Regions from separate parts of the Streptomyces sp. NPDC003035 genome, predicted to be linked through region 1. Evidence: riboswitches for the same ligand, from Rfam matches in the RefSeq annotation. Region 1 holds a riboswitch; the other holds the start of a gene.

Evidence for each region. A riboswitch is a leader RNA that binds a small molecule or an ion and turns the genes downstream of it on or off. The one in region 1 is predicted to bind glycine.
Region 2: linked by a shared signal. The riboswitch ahead of gcvP (aminomethyl-transferring glycine dehydrogenase) and the one ahead of gcvT (glycine cleavage system aminomethyltransferase GcvT) in region 1 are both predicted to bind glycine.

The regions. Positions count from the first base shown of each region.
Region 1 is NZ_JBIAPJ010000002.1:282,172-291,172, forward strand. Features, by position in the region: gene ACFYV5_RS07500 (AAA family ATPase) at 1-660, opposite strand, end outside; glycine riboswitch at 801-903, shown strand; gene gcvT (glycine cleavage system aminomethyltransferase GcvT) at 1,077-2,201, shown strand; gene gcvH (glycine cleavage system protein GcvH) at 2,309-2,686, shown strand; gene glyA (serine hydroxymethyltransferase) at 2,711-3,970, shown strand; gene ACFYV5_RS07520 (L-serine ammonia-lyase) at 4,124-5,494, shown strand; gene ACFYV5_RS07525 (acyl carrier protein) at 5,839-6,096, opposite strand; gene ACFYV5_RS07530 (ketosynthase chain-length factor) at 6,114-7,358, opposite strand; gene ACFYV5_RS07535 (beta-ketoacyl-[acyl-carrier-protein] synthase family protein) at 7,355-8,635, opposite strand.
Region 2 is NZ_JBIAPJ010000003.1:755,957-764,957, reverse strand. Features, by position in the region: gene ACFYV5_RS13070 (MerR family transcriptional regulator) at 132-758, shown strand; gene ACFYV5_RS13065 (DNA polymerase IV) at 865-2,217, shown strand; gene ACFYV5_RS13060 (PRC-barrel domain-containing protein) at 2,272-2,637, opposite strand; glycine riboswitch at 2,762-2,860, shown strand; gene gcvP (aminomethyl-transferring glycine dehydrogenase) at 3,041-5,926, shown strand; gene ACFYV5_RS13050 (DUF5999 family protein) at 6,018-6,224, opposite strand; gene ACFYV5_RS13045 (hypothetical protein) at 6,570-7,169, opposite strand; gene ACFYV5_RS13040 (glutamate-cysteine ligase family protein) at 7,652-9,001, shown strand, end outside.

The DNA.
Region 1 (9,001 bases):
ACGGAATCCGATCGTCCGCAGGGCGCCGGCCGCCTCCCGGTCGAGCAGGGTCGCCGAGGCACAGCCGCGCGGCAGGCGGCCGGACTCGACGGAGCGCAGCAACCGGCCGACCGCCCGACGGTGCCGGGCGAAGGCGTAGCCGGACACCCCGCGGCCGCGCTCGCGCTGGCCCTCGCGGGCGGCGTCCGGGGATACGTCGAGCAGGATCAGGTGCAGGGCGCCGCCCCGGCGGCGGGCCTCGCGGGCGAGCCAGTTGCGGACCCAGGACTGGGTGCCGCAGTCGTGGACGACCACGCTCCGGCCGGAGCGCAGCGCCCGGCGCAGCCCGGCGTAGTGGGCGATGCGGGCCAGCGGACGGTAGACGGCGTACGGCAGGAAGCGGGGCAGACGTGCTTCCCAGCGCTCGCGGGCGTCCTGCGAATCGATGCCCAGACCCGCGGCCGCGCGCCGCATGAGCGTGGACTTGCCGCTGCCGGGCAGCCCGGAGACGACGACGAGGTCACCGGCGGCGAAGGAGAGCGCGCGAGGGCCGCGGCCGCCGCGCTCGCGCAGATCACGCAGCAGGGGGGTCGCGGAGCGGCGCTTCCTGGTCCTGGCCCGAGCGCGCTGGGCCGCTATGCCCGTGCCCGTGGCGTAGGCGCCGGTGTGCTGGAACGTCATCGCTTCTCCCCCAGTCGGGTTCCGAGGACCCCTTGCCCATGAAGTGTAAAGAAGCGGTAATAAGGCACAAGCGATTTGCCGATCAGACCCGCCATGCAATGATGTGCGCGCCAAGCGCACACAACCTCATACCGGCCGCTCGAATCCGCGCGGGAGAGTCCCGGGACCACCACGGTGGGCCCCGGGCGCCGAAGGAGCAAGACCCTCCCTTGAATCTCTCAGGCCCCGTACCGCGTGGATGAGGCAGATCTGAAAAGTGAACCGCCCCGGCGTGCCCGGCGCGGCTCCACCCAAGGTGCAAGCCGATCTCTCGGTGACGAGATGCTCTCGGTGAACCTCTCAGGTTCCATGACAGATGGGGAGGATCGTCCTCGTCCGTCATGATTTTTCTGCCCTGGGACCCGGGAGCCACACCCATGAGCACTGCCCCCCGTCTGACTGCCCTCGATGCGCTGCATCGCTCCCTGGGCGCGACCATGACCGACTTCGCCGGCTGGGACATGCCGCTGCGCTACGGCAGCGAGCGCGACGAGCACACCGCCGTCCGCACCAAGGCGGGCCTCTTCGACCTCTCCCACATGGGCGAGATCACGGTCACCGGTCCGCAGGCCGTCGAGCTCCTCGACTTCGCCCTTGTCGGCAACATCTCCACGGTGGGCCTCGGCCGCGCGCGCTACACGATGATCTGCCAGGAGGACGGCGGCATCCTCGACGACCTGATCGTGTACCGGCTCGGTGACATCGAGTACATGGTGGTCGCCAACGCCTCCAACGCGCAGATCGTCCTCGACGCGCTGACCGAGCGCGCGGCCGGCTTCGACGCCGAGGTACGCGACGACCGTGACGCGTACGCCCTGATCGCCGTCCAGGGCCCGGAGTCCCCCGGCATCCTGAAGTCGCTCACCGACGCCGATCTGGACGGGCTGAAGTACTACGCCGGCCTGCCCGGCACGGTCGCGGGGGTCCCCGCGCTGATCGCCCGTACCGGCTACACCGGTGAGGACGGCTTCGAGCTCTTCCTGAAGCCCGAGCACGCCGAGGGCGTCTGGACGGCGCTGACCGAGGCGGGCGCGCCGGTCGGCCTGATCCCGTGCGGCCTGTCCTGCCGTGACACGCTCCGCCTGGAGGCGGGCATGCCGCTGTACGGCCACGAGCTGACCACCTCCCTCACCCCGTTCGACGCGGGCCTCGGCCGGGTCGTGAAGTTCGAGAAGACGACGAACGACGGCGACTTCGTCGGCCGCAAGGCCCTGGAGGCCGCCGCCGAGCGCGCCGCCTCGAACCCGCCGCGCAAGCTCGTCGGCCTGATCGCCGAGGGCCGCCGGGTCCCGCGCGCCGGCATGGCGGTCGTCGCGGACGGCCAGGTCATCGGCGAGGTCACCTCCGGCGCCCCGTCCCCGACCCTCGGAAAGCCGATCGCCATGGCGTACGTGGACGCGGCGCACGCCGAGCCCGGCACGCAGGGTGTAGGTGTGGACATCCGCGGCACCCACGAGCCGTACGAGGTCGTGGCGCTGCCCTTCTACAAGCGCCAGAAGTGACGCGTCTCACGCCGCCTCACGTCTCGCCCCGCCTTTCGTCTCACCCCTCGTCTCATCCCGTAAGACCCGCGTACACCAGCACTCCCCCGATCCAGGAGAATCACGCCATGAGCAACCCCCAGCAGCTTCGCTACAGCAAGGAGCACGAGTGGCTGTCGGACGTCGTCGACGGCGTCGCGACGGTCGGCATCACGGAGCACGCGGCGAACGCCCTCGGCGACGTCGTGTTCGTGCAGCTCCCGGAGGTCGGTGACACGGTGACCGCGGGCGAGTCCTGTGGCGAGCTGGAGTCCACCAAGTCCGTCAGCGATCTGTACGCGCCGGTGACCGGCGAGATCGTCGCCGCCAACCAGGACGTCGTGGACGACCCCTCCCTGGTGAACACCGCACCGTTCGAGGGTGGCTGGCTGTTCAAGGTGCGCCTCGAGGGCGAGCCGGAGGACCTGCTCACCGCCGACGAGTACACCGCATTCACCGCCGGCTAACCGAGACCCCCTAGGGATCGATTCATGTCGCTTCTGAACACCCCTCTCCACGAGCTGGACCCCGACGTCGCCGCCGCTGTCGACGCCGAGCTCCACCGCCAGCAGTCCACCCTCGAGATGATCGCCTCGGAGAACTTCGCTCCGGTCGCGGTCATGGAGGCCCAGGGCTCGGTCCTCACCAACAAGTACGCCGAGGGCTACCCGGGCCGCCGCTACTACGGCGGCTGCGAGCACGTCGACGTGGCCGAGCAGATCGCCATCGACCGGATCAAGGACCTGTTCGGCGCCGAGTACGCCAACGTCCAGCCGCACTCCGGCGCCTCCGCGAACCAGGCCGCGCTGTTCGCGATCGCCCAGCCCGGCGACACGATCCTCGGTCTGGACCTGGCCCACGGCGGCCACCTGACCCACGGCATGCGCCTGAACTTCTCGGGCAAGCAGTTCAACGTGGTCGCGTACCACGTCGACGACGCCGGTCTGGTCGACATGGCCGAGGTCGAGCGCCTCGCCAAGGAGCACCGCCCCAAGGTGATCATCGCGGGCTGGTCCGCCTACCCGCGTCAGCTGGACTTCGCCGAGTTCCGCCGGATCGCCGACGAGGTCGAGGCCAAGCTGTGGGTCGACATGGCCCACTTCGCCGGGCTCGTCGCGGCCGGTCTGCACCCGAACCCGGTCGAGTACGCGGACGTGGTGACCTCCACCACGCACAAGACCCTCGGCGGCCCGCGCGGCGGCATCATCCTCGCCAAGAAGGAGTTCGCGAAGAAGCTGAACTCCTCGGTCTTCCCCGGTTTCCAGGGCGGCCCGCTGGAGCACGTGATCGCGGCCAAGGCCGTCTCCTTCAAGATCGCGGCCTCGGAGGAGTTCAAGGAGCGCCAGCAGCGCACCCTGGACGGCGCCCGCATCCTCGCCGAGCGCCTGGTCCAGGACGACGTCACCGCGCACGGTGTCTCGGTCCTGTCCGGCGGCACGGACGTGCACCTGGTCCTCGTCGACCTGCGCAACTCCGAGCTGGACGGCCAGCAGGCCGAGGACCGTCTCCACGAGGTCGGCATCACGGTCAACCGGAACGCGATCCCGAACGACCCGCGTCCGCCGATGGTCACCTCGGGTCTGCGCATCGGCACGCCGGCGCTCGCGACCCGCGGTTTCACCACCGAGGACTTCGCCGAGGTCGCCGACGTCATCGCGGAGACCCTGAAGCCCGGCTTCGACGCGGAGGCCCTGAAGGCACGCGTGACCGCGCTGGCCGACAAGCACCCGCTGTACCCCGGCCTGAAGTAATTTCGTACGCTTTAGTTCCGGTTTAGTTCGTACGAAGCTCCGGGGCACCGCGCACACTGGACAGTGAGCGCGGTGCCCCACCCCGTGTTCCAGCGCTTTTCTGCTCCACCCCGGCAGACAACGGCGTCTACCACCCCCCACAAGGAGTCTCCCGTGGCCATCTCGGTCTTCGACCTGTTCTCGATCGGTATCGGTCCGTCGAGCTCCCACACGGTGGGCCCCATGCGGGCGGCCCGGATGTTCGCCCGCCGGCTGAAGAACGAGGGCCTGCTGGCCCACACCGCCTCGATACGGGCCGAGCTGTACGGCTCGCTCGGCGCGACGGGGCACGGCCATGGCACCCCGAAGGCCGTCCTCCTCGGCCTTGAGGGCAACTCTCCGCGCACGGTCGACGTCGAGACGGCGGACGAGGAGTTCGAGCGGATCAAGGCGAGCGGCCGGATCAACCTGGTCGGCGCGCACGAGATCCCCTTCGACTTCGACGAGGACCTGATCCTGCACCGCCGCAAGGCGCTCCCGTACCACGCCAACGGCATGACGATCTTCGCGTACGACGCCGAGGGCGGCCTCGTCCTGGAGAAGACGTACTACTCGGTGGGCGGCGGTTTCGTCGTCGACGAGGACGCCGTCCAGGGCGAGAACCCGATCGTCCCGGACGACACGGTCCTGAAGTACCCCTTCCGTACCGGTGACGAGCTGCTGCGTCTGGCGAAGGAGACCGGCCTGTCGATCTCCGCGATGATGCTGGAGAACGAGAAGGCCTGGCGCACCGAGGAGGAGATCCGCGAGGGCCTCCTGGAGATCTGGCGGGTCATGCAGACCTGCGTCGCGCGCGGCATGTCCCGCGAGGGCATCCTGCCGGGCGGTCTGAAGGTCCGCCGCCGCGCCGCGAACACCGCGCGCAAGCTGCGCTCCGAGGGCGACCCGCAGGCGCTCGCGATGGAGTGGATCACCCTCTACGCGATGGCCGTGAACGAGGAGAACGCGGCGGGCGGCCGGGTGGTCACCGCCCCGACGAACGGCGCGGCCGGCATCATCCCGGCGGTGCTGCACTACTACATGAACTTCGTGCCCGGCGCGGACGAGGACGGCGTGGTCCGCTTCATGCTGGCGGCCGGCGCGGTCGGCATGCTCTTCAAGGAGAACGCCTCCATCTCCGGCGCCGAGGTCGGCTGCCAGGGCGAGGTCGGCTCGGCCTGCTCGATGGCGGCCGGCGCCCTCGCGGAGGTCCTGGGCGGCACCCCGGAGCAGGTCGAGAACGCGGCCGAGATCGGCATGGAGCACAACCTGGGCCTGACCTGCGACCCGGTCGGCGGCCTGGTGCAGATCCCGTGCATCGAGCGCAACGGCATGGCGGCGGTCAAGGCGGTCACGGCGGCGAAGATGGCGATGCGCGGCGACGGCAGCCACCTCGTCTCCCTCGACAAGGTCATCAAGACCATGAAGGAGACCGGCGCGGACATGTCGGTCAAGTACAAGGAGACCGCGCGCGGCGGGCTCGCGGTGAACATCATCGAGTGCTGAGGTGAGGTCGTACCCCGTGGTGCGGCTGAGGTCTGAGCGACGCCACTCCCCAGGCCGCCCCGCTGGGGAGTTTCGAGGCCGTTCGGGAAGTTCCCGGGGAGGTTCTGGCCGCGCAAGCCAGAAAGCCCGTGAAAGACCTCGAAAGAGGCAACGCCGCCGGTCAGCGCCACACGATGAGTCGACAGCTCAGCTCAGAGCCCCGGACTCGGGGCCTGCACGACGTAGGTACCGAGATCATCGGCCTCGACGATGCCCGGAAGCGAGCCGCCCTCACGCAAGGGCGTGACATGGCGGGTCGCTGTGACTTCGGTGAGCATCTCGCCAGGCCAACCGCTCGGTCCAGGTCAGGAGGATTCGGCAAGAAGGCGGTTGACCAGAGTGGTGAGCTGGGCCGGGGTCTTGGCCCGGGCGAACTCGTCATCCTCGATGGCCACCCCGAACACGCGCTCCAGCCTGCTCAGCGTCTCCAGCAGAGCCAGGGAGTCGTAGCCCAGGACGGCGAATTCGAGGTCCTCGGGACGGTCGGTGGCCTCGACCGGGTCGCCCTCGCCGGCGCAGTCCCGGATGATCTCCATGAGCCCGTCGGTCGTCAGCTGCTTCATGATCGCCTGTTCTCCTGTCACTTGTGGGAGGCGGCCCGGCCGGACCGGCGCGGGCCCGTCACGACGAGGGCCGAGTTGAATCCGCCCTGGCCTCGGGCGAGGATCAGCGCCGTGGCGAGCGGAGCCCGGCGCGCCGTCGTCACCAGGTCGAGGGTGTACGCGGGCAGCGGTCGCGCGACGTTGACGGTCGGGGGGATGACGCCCTCGCGCAGCGCCAGCAGGGCCGTGGCCACGTCGAGTGCGGGGCCGCCGGCGCTGAGGCGGCCGGTCATGGTCTTGGGCGCGGTCACCGGGACCCCGTGGGGGCCGAAGAGCTCGCGCAGCGCGTCGGCCTCGATGGCGTCCTCCTCCGGGGTGCCCGCCGCGTCGGCGAAGACGACGTCGACCTCCTCGGGGCGGAGCTCCGCGTCGTCGAGGGCGGCCCGCGCCGCCCGCACCAGGTTCGAGGGGCGTCCCGAACCGGGCGGCGGGTCGAAGGTGGCCGCGTAGCCCGTCAGCCGCCCGTAGTGGCGGCCGGCCCCGCGGTCCCGGGCGGACTCCTCGTCCTCCAGGACGAACAGGGCGCCGCCCTGCCCCGGCACGTACCCGCCCGCGTCGGCGGCGAAGGGACGGTAGGCACGGGTGGGATCGGACTCCTCGCTCATCCTGTCGGTGCTGACGTGGGCCACCCAGCCCCAGGGGCAGGGTGATCCGTCCACGGCCCCGGCGAGGACCATCGGCTGTCCCCGGCGGAGCTGGCGGCGGGCCTGCCCGAGGGCGTCGAGTCCGCCGGCCTGTTCGGTGACCAGGGCGCCCGCCGGGCCGCGCAGCCCGTGCCGGATGGAGATCTGGCCGGTGTTGACGGCGTAGAACCAGGCGAAGGACTGGTAGGCGCTGACGTGTTCGGGGCCGCTGCCCCAGAGCTTCTGCAGCTCCCGGTGGCCGAATTCGAAGCCGCCCGCCGAGGCCGCGGTGACGACTCCCGCTCCGAACTCCGGCAGCCGGGCGGGGTCGACCTCGGCGTCGGCCAGGGCCCAGTCGGAGGCGACCAGGGCCATCCGGGTCATGTCGTCGGTCTGGGGCAGGAGGCGGCTGGGCAGATGGTCCTCCGGGACGAAGCCCGCCACCTCGCCGGCCAGTCGGCTGGGGTAGCGCTCGGCGTCGAAGCGTGTGACGGGGCCGATCGCCGAGGCGCCGCGCAGGGTGTTGGTCCAGTGCTCGGCGTGGCCCAGGCCGGTCGGGGCCAGCACCCCCATCCCGGTGACGACCGTGTCCGCGCTCACGCGGCCGACCGTCCGCGCGCGTCGGGCCCGGACAGCACCATGGCGCTCTGGAAGCCGCCGAATCCGCTGCCGACCGTGAGGACGTTCTCCACCGGCAGGGGACGGGCTTCCAGGGGTACGTAGTCGAGGTCGCACTCCGGGTCGGGCTCGCGCAGGTTGGCCGTCGGCGGGACCACGTCGTGGCGGATCGCGAGGGCGCAGGCGGCGATCTCCAGGGAGCCGATGGCACCCAGGGAGTGGCCGATCATCGACTTGATGCTGCTGACCGGGGTCCGGCGGGCGTGCTCGCCGAGGCTGCGCTTGAAGGCCGCGGTCTCGTGGCGGTCGTTCTGCTTGGTGCCCGAGCCGTGGGCGTTGACGTAGTCGATCGCGGACGGTTCCGTACGGGCCTCGGTGAGCGCGACCCGGATCGCCTCCGCCATCTCCAGCCCGTCGGGCCGCAGACCGGTCATGTGGAAGGCGTTGCTGCGGCTGGCGAATCCGGTGATCTCGGCGTACACCTCGGCACCCCGGCGGAGGGCGTGCTCCCTTTCCTCCAGGACGAAGACCGCGGCCCCCTCGCCGAGGACGAAGCCCCGGCGGGTGCGGTCGAAGGGCCGGGAGGCCTCGGCCGGGCGGTCGTTGTCGGGGCTCGTGGCCTTGATGGCGTCGAAACAGGCCACGGTGATGGGCGAGATGGGCGCCTCGGTGGCGCCGGCCACCATCACGTCGGCCGCCCCCTCCACGATCAGATCGGCGGCCCGGCCCACCGCGTCCAGGCCGGAGGTGCACCCCGTGGAGACGAGCGAGACGGGTCCTTCCGCCGCGATGCGGTCGTGGGCGACCTCGGCGGCGATGGAGCTGGGTACGAAGTAGTCGAAGAGGTGCGGTACGGCGTAGGTGTGGTCGACCAGCCAGTTGCCGCCGCTGTCGCTGACGACCGCGTACTCGTTCTCGAGACTCGTGGTGCAGCCGACGGCACTGCCGATGACCACTCCGATCCGGGAGCCGTCCAGGGCCTCGCGGTCGATCCCGCTGTCCTCGATGCTTTCCCGTGCGGCGACGACCGCGAATTGCGCGGCGCGGTCCATACGGCGAATCTGCCGGGGTGTGAGCCCTTCCGCCGAGGGGTCGAAATCACATTCCGCGGCTATTCGGGAACGGTAGGCGGTGGCGTCGAACGCGGTGATGGTGCGGGTGGCGGTGCGGCCGGACGTCAGAAGGTCCCAGAACGGCTTCACCCCGATGGCACCCGGGGCCACGATCCCTATTCCCGTGATGACCGCACGGCGATTCATTGCCGTTTTCATCCGCCTCCCCCTCCACCGGAGCCTTTGGCCCCGCACATGACGGAGCACGGCCCCGTGTCGGCTTCAACAGAAATGTCCACGGAGCGAGGGTGCGCGGAATGCCTCGCATTCAGCTCAATGGCGCGTGGAGGGGTGCGGAGAGCCTTGACACGGGCGCCGGAAGGGTGTCGGACGGGCCGGGCGAGGGGGCCGGTGCGACGCGCCTCCGTTCGAATCCCGCTGGAGGAACGCTCGAACCGAGGACTCGGCCGGCCTCGGCCACCCCTCCGACCGGGCACTCTGCCCCGGCTCCGGCGTGCGACGGGACGTACCTCGACCAGCCCGCGAGCACCTTGGGTGGGGCAACGACGCGCG
Region 2 (9,001 bases), on a different contig from region 1:
CCCCGGAGAGGGACACGGGAAACCACTCTCAGGGTGATTATCACTCGGCGTGCCGAGTGTGGCGATCGTTGACGCACCCCGAGTGACTGCCTACCTTCGTGTGGGCAGGTCAAGGACGGAGGGTCGGCGTGATGAGCAGCGGCGACGGTACGGCAGGGGGCTCCCTCGGGCGGGCGCCCGGGGAGAACGGTCCGTATCCGCTTCACGAGAGTGTGGGCGACTTCGGTACGGACGCGGCGGGTGCGGACGAGGCATCGGGCACGGACGTGGTGGGATACCGCGGTCCGACGGCGTGCGCGGCGGCCGGGATCACCTACCGCCAATTGGACTACTGGGCGCGTACGGGGCTCGTCGAGCCGAGCGTACGACCGGCATACGGATCCGGGACGCAGCGGCTGTACAGCTTCCGCGACGTCGTCGTCCTCAAGATCGTCAAGCGTTTCCTGGACACCGGGGTCGCGCTGCAGAACATCCGCGCCGCCGTCCAGCATCTGCGGGCCCGCGGCTTCCGGGACCTGGAGCGGATGACCCTGATGAGCGACGGGGCCACGGTCTACGAGTGCTCTTCGCCCGACGAGGTCGTGGACCTGCTCCAGGGCGGGCAGGGCGTCTTCGGGATCGCGGTGGGCGTGGTCTGGCGCGACGTGGAGGCGGCGCTCTCGCAGCTGCACGGGGAGCGCATCGACACCGGTGAGACGCTGATCGGCCACAATCCGGGCGACGAGCTCGCTCGGCGGCGGCGCGACCGGGCGGTCTGAGCGCGGATCGGCGCGCCGGCGGATCGATGTCGGTACGGAGCGGTCCTTGGCGCGTCCGTACGTGAGTGCGGGCCGATTGTCAGTGGCGTAGGGCAGCATCGGACATGTGAGAGCCGCGCCGACGATCCTGCATCTGGACATGGATGCCTTCTTCGCCGCCGCCGAACAGGCGGCGAAGCCGAGTCTGCGCGGGAAACCGGTGGTGGTCGGAGGGCTGGGCCCCCGTGGGGTCGTCGCCACCGCCTCGTACGAGGCACGGGTCTTCGGGGTCCACTCCGCGATGCCGATGGGGCAGGCCCGGCGCCTGGCGCCCAACGCCGCCTATCTCGTGCCGCGCTTCGCCTTCTATCGGACGATCAGCGAGCAGGTCATGGAGTTGCTCGGGCGGCTGTCCCCGCTGGTGGAGCCGCTGAGCCTGGACGAGGCCTTCGTGGACCTGGAGGCCGGGGGTGTGGCCGACGACAGCGACAGCGCGCGCGAGGCCGGTGAGCGGCTGCGCAGGGACATTCTCGCCACCACGGGGCTGACGGGGTCGGTGGGGCTCGCCGGGTCGAAGATGCTGGCGAAGATCGCCTCGGAGGAGGCCAAGCCGGACGGTCTGGTGCTCATAGAGCCGGGGACCGAGCGGGAGCTGCTGGGGCCGAAGTCGGTGCGGATCCTGCCGGGCGTGGGGCCGGCCACCGGGGAGCATCTGCGGCGAGCCGGGATGACGACGGTGTCGGACCTCGCGGAAGCGGGCGAGGACGAGCTCGTACGGCTCTTGGGGCGGGCGCACGGGGCCTCCCTGTACCGGATGGCCCAGGGGTACGACGACCGGCCCGTGGTGGCCGAGCGCGACGCGAAGTCGGTGTCGGTGGAGGACACCTTCGACGTGGACCTGCACGACCGGGTGCGGATCCGGACCGAGGTGGAGCGGCTCGCGGAGCGGTGCGTGGGGAGGCTGCGGGCCTCGGGCCACTCCGGGCGGACGATCGTCCTCAAGGTGCGGCGGTTCGACTTCTCGACGCTGACGCGTTCCGAGACGCTGCGCGGGCCGACGGACGACCCGGTGGTGGTGAGGGAGGCCGCGGGGCGGCTGCTGGAGGGGGTGGACACGACGGGTGGTGTCCGGCTGCTGGGCGTGGGGGTGAGCGGGCTCGCGGACTACACGCAGGAGGACCTGTTCGCTCAGGCGGCGGAGCCTTCCGCGGGCGTGGAGGTGGAGGCGCCCGAGCCGGCGGCCCCCGAGCCGGAGGAACCCGCGGAGCGGCGGTGGTCGCCCGGGCACGACGTACGGCACGCGGTGTACGGCGCCGGGTGGGTGCAGGGGAGCGGGGTGGGGCGCGTCACCGTGCGCTTCGAGGAGCCGGGGTCGGCGCCGGGGCGGGTACGGACGTTCCTGGTGGACGATCCGGACCTGGTGGCGGGGGAGCCGTTGCCCCTGGTGGGGGGCGGGGACGACGAGGCGGCGGTCGCCTAGCGTCGAAGCCGTGCGGGGAGCGGGTCAGGCCTCGATGGCGGGTGCCGGGGCGCGTCAGGCCTCCTCCTGGCCCGCCAGGCGGCCGAAGTCGCGGTCCAGGGGGGGTGGGGGGAGCGCGATGTTGTAGTGGCGGTAGAGCTGGAGTTCCTGCTCGGGGGAGAGGTGCCGGCCCACGCCGAAGTCCGGGGCGTCCTTGATGAGAGACCTGTCGTAGGGGATGTGGAGGCCGTCGGCGGCCAGTTCGCTCGGCTCCAGGGGGACGAACGCGTCCCGGCTGAAGAGGCCCGTGCGGACCGCGGCCCATTCGGGGACCCCCGTCGCGTCGTCCAGATACACCTCGTCCACGGTCCCGATCTTGTGTCCCTCGCGGTCGTACGCCTTGCGGCCGATCAGGCTGCGCGGATCGATGTCGGTCTGCACGGTCCCTCCAACAGGTCGCACCCGGTCTACGAAGACCTACAAAGAATACGAAAGTGCACATCTGGGATGTCGGCCACTTGAGCGATGTGACCGAGAACCGCGCTGGTAGGCTGGCTGTGGCTGTCGACCCTGTGCGGGAGAGTCCTCCGAGGAAAGCTTTCGGAGGCGCCGAAGGAGCAAATCCTCCCCGGAATCTCTCAGGCCCCTGTACCGCACGGACGAGGTCACTCTGGAAAGCAGGGCGGAGGTCCGACGGCATCCGCTCTCACCGACGGTGAAAACCGGCGCGCCTCTTCGGCATGCCGGTGAAGCTCTCAGGTTGAGATGACAGAGGGGGAGGCCGTCCGGGCACCCGCGCCGTTGGTGCCCCTCGCAGGTCGTGACGACCAGGAGGCCTCCGTACATGACCGCCAACCGCACTCCGCTCTCCGAACTCGAACAGGGCATCCCGTTCGAGCAGCGGCACATCGGGCCCGACGCCGAAGCACGGGCCAAGATGCTCGCGCAGGTCGGCTATGGCTCGCTCGACGAGCTCACGGCCGCCGCCGTGCCGGACGTGATCAAGAACGCCGAGGCGCTGGGCCTGCCCGCCGCCCGCACCGAGGCCGAGGTCCTCGCCGAGCTGCGCGCGCTCGCCGACCGCAACCAGGTCCTCGCCCCGATGATCGGCCTCGGCTACTACGGCACCTTCACCCCGCCGGTCATCCTCCGGAACGTGATGGAGAACCCCGCGTGGTACACGGCGTACACGCCGTACCAGCCGGAGATCTCGCAGGGCCGTCTGGAGGCGCTGCTCAACTTCCAGACGATGGTCGCCGACCTCACCGGTCTGCCCACCTCCGGCGCCTCGCTGCTCGACGAGGGCACCGCGGCCGCCGAGGCCATGGCGCTGTCCCGTCGCGTCGGCAAGGTCAAGAACGGTGTCTTCCTCGTCGACGCCGACGCCCTGCCGCAGACCATCGCCGTCATCGAGACCCGTGCCGAGCCGACCGGTGTCGAGGTCGTCGTCGCGGACCTGTCCGAGGGCATCCCCGCCGAGATCGCCGAGCGCGGCGTCTTCGGCGTGCTCATCCAGTACCCGGGCGCGTCCGGTGCCGTCCGTGACATCAAGCCGCTCGTCGACGCCGCCCACGAGCTCGGCGCGATCGTCACCGTCGCCGCCGACCTGCTCGCGCTGACGCTGCTCACCTCGCCCGGTGCGCTGGGGGCCGACATCGCCGTGGGCACCACCCAGCGCTTCGGTGTCCCGATGGGCTTCGGCGGCCCGCACGCCGGCTACATGGCAGTCCAGGACAAGCACGCCCGCTCCCTTCCCGGCCGCCTCGTCGGCGTCTCCGTCGACGCCGACGGCAACCGGGCGTACCGCCTGGCGCTGCAGACCCGCGAGCAGCACATCCGCCGCGAGAAGGCCACCAGCAACATCTGCACCGCGCAGGTGCTGCTCGCCGTCATGGCCGGCATGTACGCCGTCTACCACGGCCCCGACGGTCTGAAGCAGATCGCCCAGCGCGTCCACCGGTACGCCACCGTCCTCGCCGCGGGTCTCCGCGCCGGTGGCGTCGAGGTCGTGCACGGTTCGTACTTCGACACCCTCACCGTCCGCGTGCCGGGCAAGGCCGCCGAGGCCGTCGCCGCCGCCCGTGAGGCCGGGGTCAACCTGTACCTCGTCGACGCCGACCACGTGTCGGTCTCGTGCGACGAGACCACCGGTCGCGCCCAGGTCGCCGCCGTGTGGAGCGCCTTCGGTGTCGACGCCGACATCGAGGCCCTGGACACCGCCACCGAGGACGCGCTGCCCGCCGCGCTGCTGCGCTCCGACGCGTACCTCACCCACCCGGTCTTCCACGCGCACCGCTCCGAGACGTCGATGCTGCGCTACCTGCGCAAGCTCGCCGACCGCGACTACGCGCTGGACCGCGGCATGATCCCGCTCGGCTCCTGCACCATGAAGCTGAACGCGACGACCGAGATGGAGCCGGTGACCTGGCCCGAGTTCGGCCAGATGCACCCCTTCGCCCCGGTCGAGCAGGCGCAGGGCTACCTCACGCTGATCACCGAGCTGGAGGAGCGCCTCGCCGAGGTCACCGGCTACGACAAGGTGTCGATCCAGCCCAACGCCGGTTCGCAGGGCGAGCTGGCCGGTCTGCTGGCCGTGCGCGCCTACCACCGCGCCAACGGCGACCTGCAGCGCACCGTCTGCCTCATCCCGTCCTCCGCGCACGGCACCAACGCCGCGAGCGCCGTGATGGCCGGCATGAAGGTCGTCGTCGTCAAGACCGCCGACGACGGCGAGGTCGACGTCGCGGACCTGCGCGCCAAGATCGAGCAGTACCGCGACGAGCTGTCCGTGCTGATGATCACCTACCCGTCCACGCACGGCGTGTTCGAGGAGCACGTCGCCGACATCTGCGCCGAGGTCCACGAGGCCGGCGGTCAGGTGTACGTCGACGGCGCCAACCTCAACGCGCTGGTCGGTCTCGCCAAGCCGGGCAAGTTCGGCGGCGACGTCTCGCACCTCAACCTGCACAAGACCTTCTGCATCCCGCACGGCGGTGGCGGCCCCGGTGTCGGTCCGGTCGGCGTCCGCGCCCACCTCGCCCCGTACCTGCCGAACCACCCGCTCCAGCCCTCCGCGGGCCCGGAGACCGGTGTCGGCCCGATCTCGGCCGCCCCCTGGGGCTCGGCCGGCATCCTGCCGATCTCGTGGTCGTACGTGCGTCTCATGGGCGGCGAGGGCCTCAAGCGCGCCACGCAGGTCGCCGTGCTCGCCGCGAACTACATCGCCAAGCGCCTGGAGCCGCACTACCCGGTGCTCTACACCGGCCCGGCCGGTCTGGTCGCCCACGAGTGCATCGTCGATCTGCGCCCGCTCTCCAAGGCGACCGGCGTCAGCGTCGACGACATCGCCAAGCGCCTGATCGACTACGGTTTCCACGCGCCGACGATGTCGTTCCCGGTGGCCGGCACGCTGATGATCGAGCCGACCGAGTCCGAGGACCTGACCGAGCTCGACCGCTTCTGCGACACGATGATCGCGATCCGCGGAGAGATCGAGAAGGTCGCGTCGGGCGAGTGGCCCGCCGAGGACAACCCGCTCCGCAACGCCCCGCACACCGCGGCGGCGCTGGGCGGCGAGTGGAACCACGCGTACAGCCGTGACGAGGCGGTCTTCCCGGCCGGCGTGTCCGCCGCGGACAAGTACTGGCCGCCGGTCCGCCGGATCGACGGTGCGTTCGGTGACCGCAACCTGGTCTGCTCCTGCCCGCCGCTGGACGCGTACGACAACTGAGCATGAGCTGAGTTCCCTCGGCAACTGAGCATGTTTCAGGGCCGGTTCGGAGGATTCCTCCGGGCCGGCCCTTGTCGTGTGCCTCCCGCGGTCAGGCGGCGGTCGTCACCCGGCCTGCCGTCAGCGGCCGGTGCGGGGCGATGATCTGTCCGTCCGGCAGCAGTTCACCGGTGTCCTCGAAGAGCAGGACCCCGTTGCACAGCAGGCTCCAGCCCTGCTCGGGGTGGTGCGCCATCAGTCGGGCCGCCTCCCGGTCGGCGGAGTCGGCGGTCGGACAGGCTGGCTGGTGCTGGCACATGGGTGGGTTCTTTCGCTGCGTCGTGGTGTCTGTCGTCCTGCGGCTCGATGCGGTGCTCATGGCCGCCCCCCGTTGTCGGTTCGGTTGGTCCAGTGTTCCCCCACGGACGTCGATCCGCAGGTATTTCACGGCAGCTCTTCCTACTGCATGAAGACGTATCACCCGCGTGGGCGGTTCAGCTCAACTGGGCGGTCTTTTCGGATGGTTCGGGGTAGCCCTGGTGGGCTAGTCCGTACGGGGCGGGGTGTTCGACCGCGGTGTTCGGGCAGCACGGCGCCCCGCGGCCCGGCCGGCCGCGGGGCGTATGCGCAGGTGTGGGGCGTGTGCGGTACCGGTTGCGGTGGTTCAGGCCGGCGCCGGCGTGCCGAACAGCGGCGGCGGCGCGAGGCGCAGGGTGAGGATGGGCAGCAGGTCGGCGACCTGGTGCGGACGGTGGGCGGCGATGCCCGGCGGCGCCGGGGCGAGCGGGATCAGGAGGTCGGCGGGTGCGGGCGAGGTCGATGCCCCGTCGGCCTCCGTGTCCCCGTGGAGCCACAGGGTCAGCATGTACAGCTCCGGTACGGAGAGCAGGCGCGGCTGGTACGTCGCCGGCAGCGCTTCGGCCTGGAGCAGGGCGCGTTCGGTGGCGGTGACGTACGGGCCCTCGAAGAAGTGCGAGAAGGACCAGCCGTCGGGCGTGAGCATGGTGTCGGCGGCGGCGACGGCCCGGTCGGTGCCCCGGATCAGGAAGCGCCAGCCGGTCAGCCGCGTGCGCGGCGCCTGCCCGGGCGGTGTGACCTGGTCCCGTACGTCGAGGACATGAACGGGCAGGGGCAGCTCGGGGCTCAGTGGCCCCTGGGCGGACCGGAGGGCGGGAGTTCGTGCTTCGCGGACGGCGGTGGGGGAACCGAGGGCCGCGAGGACGCTGCGCAGGGCCGGCGCAGGGGCCGGGGAGGGTCGGAGCATGGTGGGTCGCCTCTCGCTCAGGAGACACGGTGATGCGTGGGCAGGTACGACGGCGCTGTGGGCTGCCGGGCCTGAAGGGGCCATGAAGCCATGGCCGGGCGCCAACACTCTGCCTCGTGCGCAGAGTTTATACGAGACGTGTTCACGCAGTGTTTCCGCTAGCTGTCGCCGATATTGCGAGCAAGACCTCATCCGGCCTTGTTCCAGCGGTGATTCGCTCCTTTTGTGGGGAGGGAACTCCGCCTGCCTGCGACGTCGTCGCCGCTTTGGACGGCCAAATATCGACCCCATGCTTTCCGCGATTATGTCCGCGGAATATGTCATGTGCCGAGTGCCCCCGGGACGTGTCGGGGGATTGCTCAATCCAGCTTACCGGTCGACGGAGTGGGTCCGCAGGCGTTATGGATCATTCGGCCGGGGCATCATCGTCCGTGACGCGCGCGGCCGTCGCCGTGGCCGCCCAATCGGGGAGGGACGCTTCGATGGGGGAGAAGGTCGTGGCAGACGGGTTCGACCTGTCCGATCGGCAGAGGTACCGAAGGAAGCTCCAGCAGTGTCTGGCGGGGCTCGCGAGGCTCTTGGCGGAGAAGAGGTTCGACCGTCCGCAGAATCTGATGGGCCTGGAGATCGAACTCAATCTCGCGGGCGCGGACGGCATGCCCCGTATGGTGAATGGCGAGGTCCTCAAGCGCATTGCGAGCACCGATTTCCAGACCGAACTCGGAATGTTCAATCTCGAAGTGAACATCGCTCCGCACCGTCTCGGCGGCCGCGTTTTCGACCGGCTCGCGGAAGAGCTGAGGACGGGTCTGGGATATGCCGACCGCAAGGCCCGCGAAGTCGACGCGGGCGTCGTCATGATCGGAATTCTGCCGACGCTCGCCCAGCATGATCTCGTCTTCGAGAACCTCTCGGCCGTCGACCGGTACTCCCTGCTCAACGACCAGATCGTCGCCGCCCGGGGCGAGGACTTCGCCCTCGACATCCAGGGCGTGGAGCGGCTCACCTGCACCTCCACGTCGATCGTGCCCGAGGCGGCCTGTACCTCCGTCCAGCTGCACCTTCAGGTCACCCCGGGCCGGTTCGCGGCGGTGTGGAACGCGGCCCAGGCGGTCGCGGCGGTGCAGATCGCGGTCGGTGCCAATTCGCCGTTCCTCTTCGGCCGGGAGCTCTGGCGCGAGTCCCGTCCGCCGCTGTTCCAGCAGGCGACCGACACCAGGCCGCCGGAGCTCCAGGCGCAGGGGGTGCGGCCGCGCACCTGGTTCGGGGAGCGGTGGGTGGATTCGGCGTACGACCTCTTCGAGGAGAACCTGCGGTACTTTCCCCCGCTGCTGCCGATCTGCGACGAGGAGGACCCGCTCCTCGTCCTCGACCGGGGCGGGGTGCCGCGTCTGCAGGAGCTCGTCCTGCACAACGGGACGGTCTACCGCTGGAACCGGCCGGTCTACGGCTGGGTGGACGGGGTCCCGCATCTGCGGGTGGAGAACCGGGTGCTGCCGGCCGGACCGACGGTCACCGACGTCGTCGCCAACGCGGCCTTCTACTACGGGCTCGTGCGGGCGCTGGCCGAGGAGACCCGGCCCGTGTGGAAGAGGCTGGCGTTCGAGGACGCCGCCGCGAACTTCGACCTCGCCTGTCGCCACGGGATCGAGGCGGAGCTGCGCTGGCCCCGGCCGGGGCGCTCGGGCGGGGTCGCGCCGGTGCCCGCGGTACGCCTCGTCCTCGACGAGCTGCTGCCGCTGGCCGCGGCGGGGCTCGACGCCTGGCACGTCGAGCCGGCCGACCGGGACTTCTACCTCGGCGTGATCGAGGAGCGTTGTCGAGGACGGGTC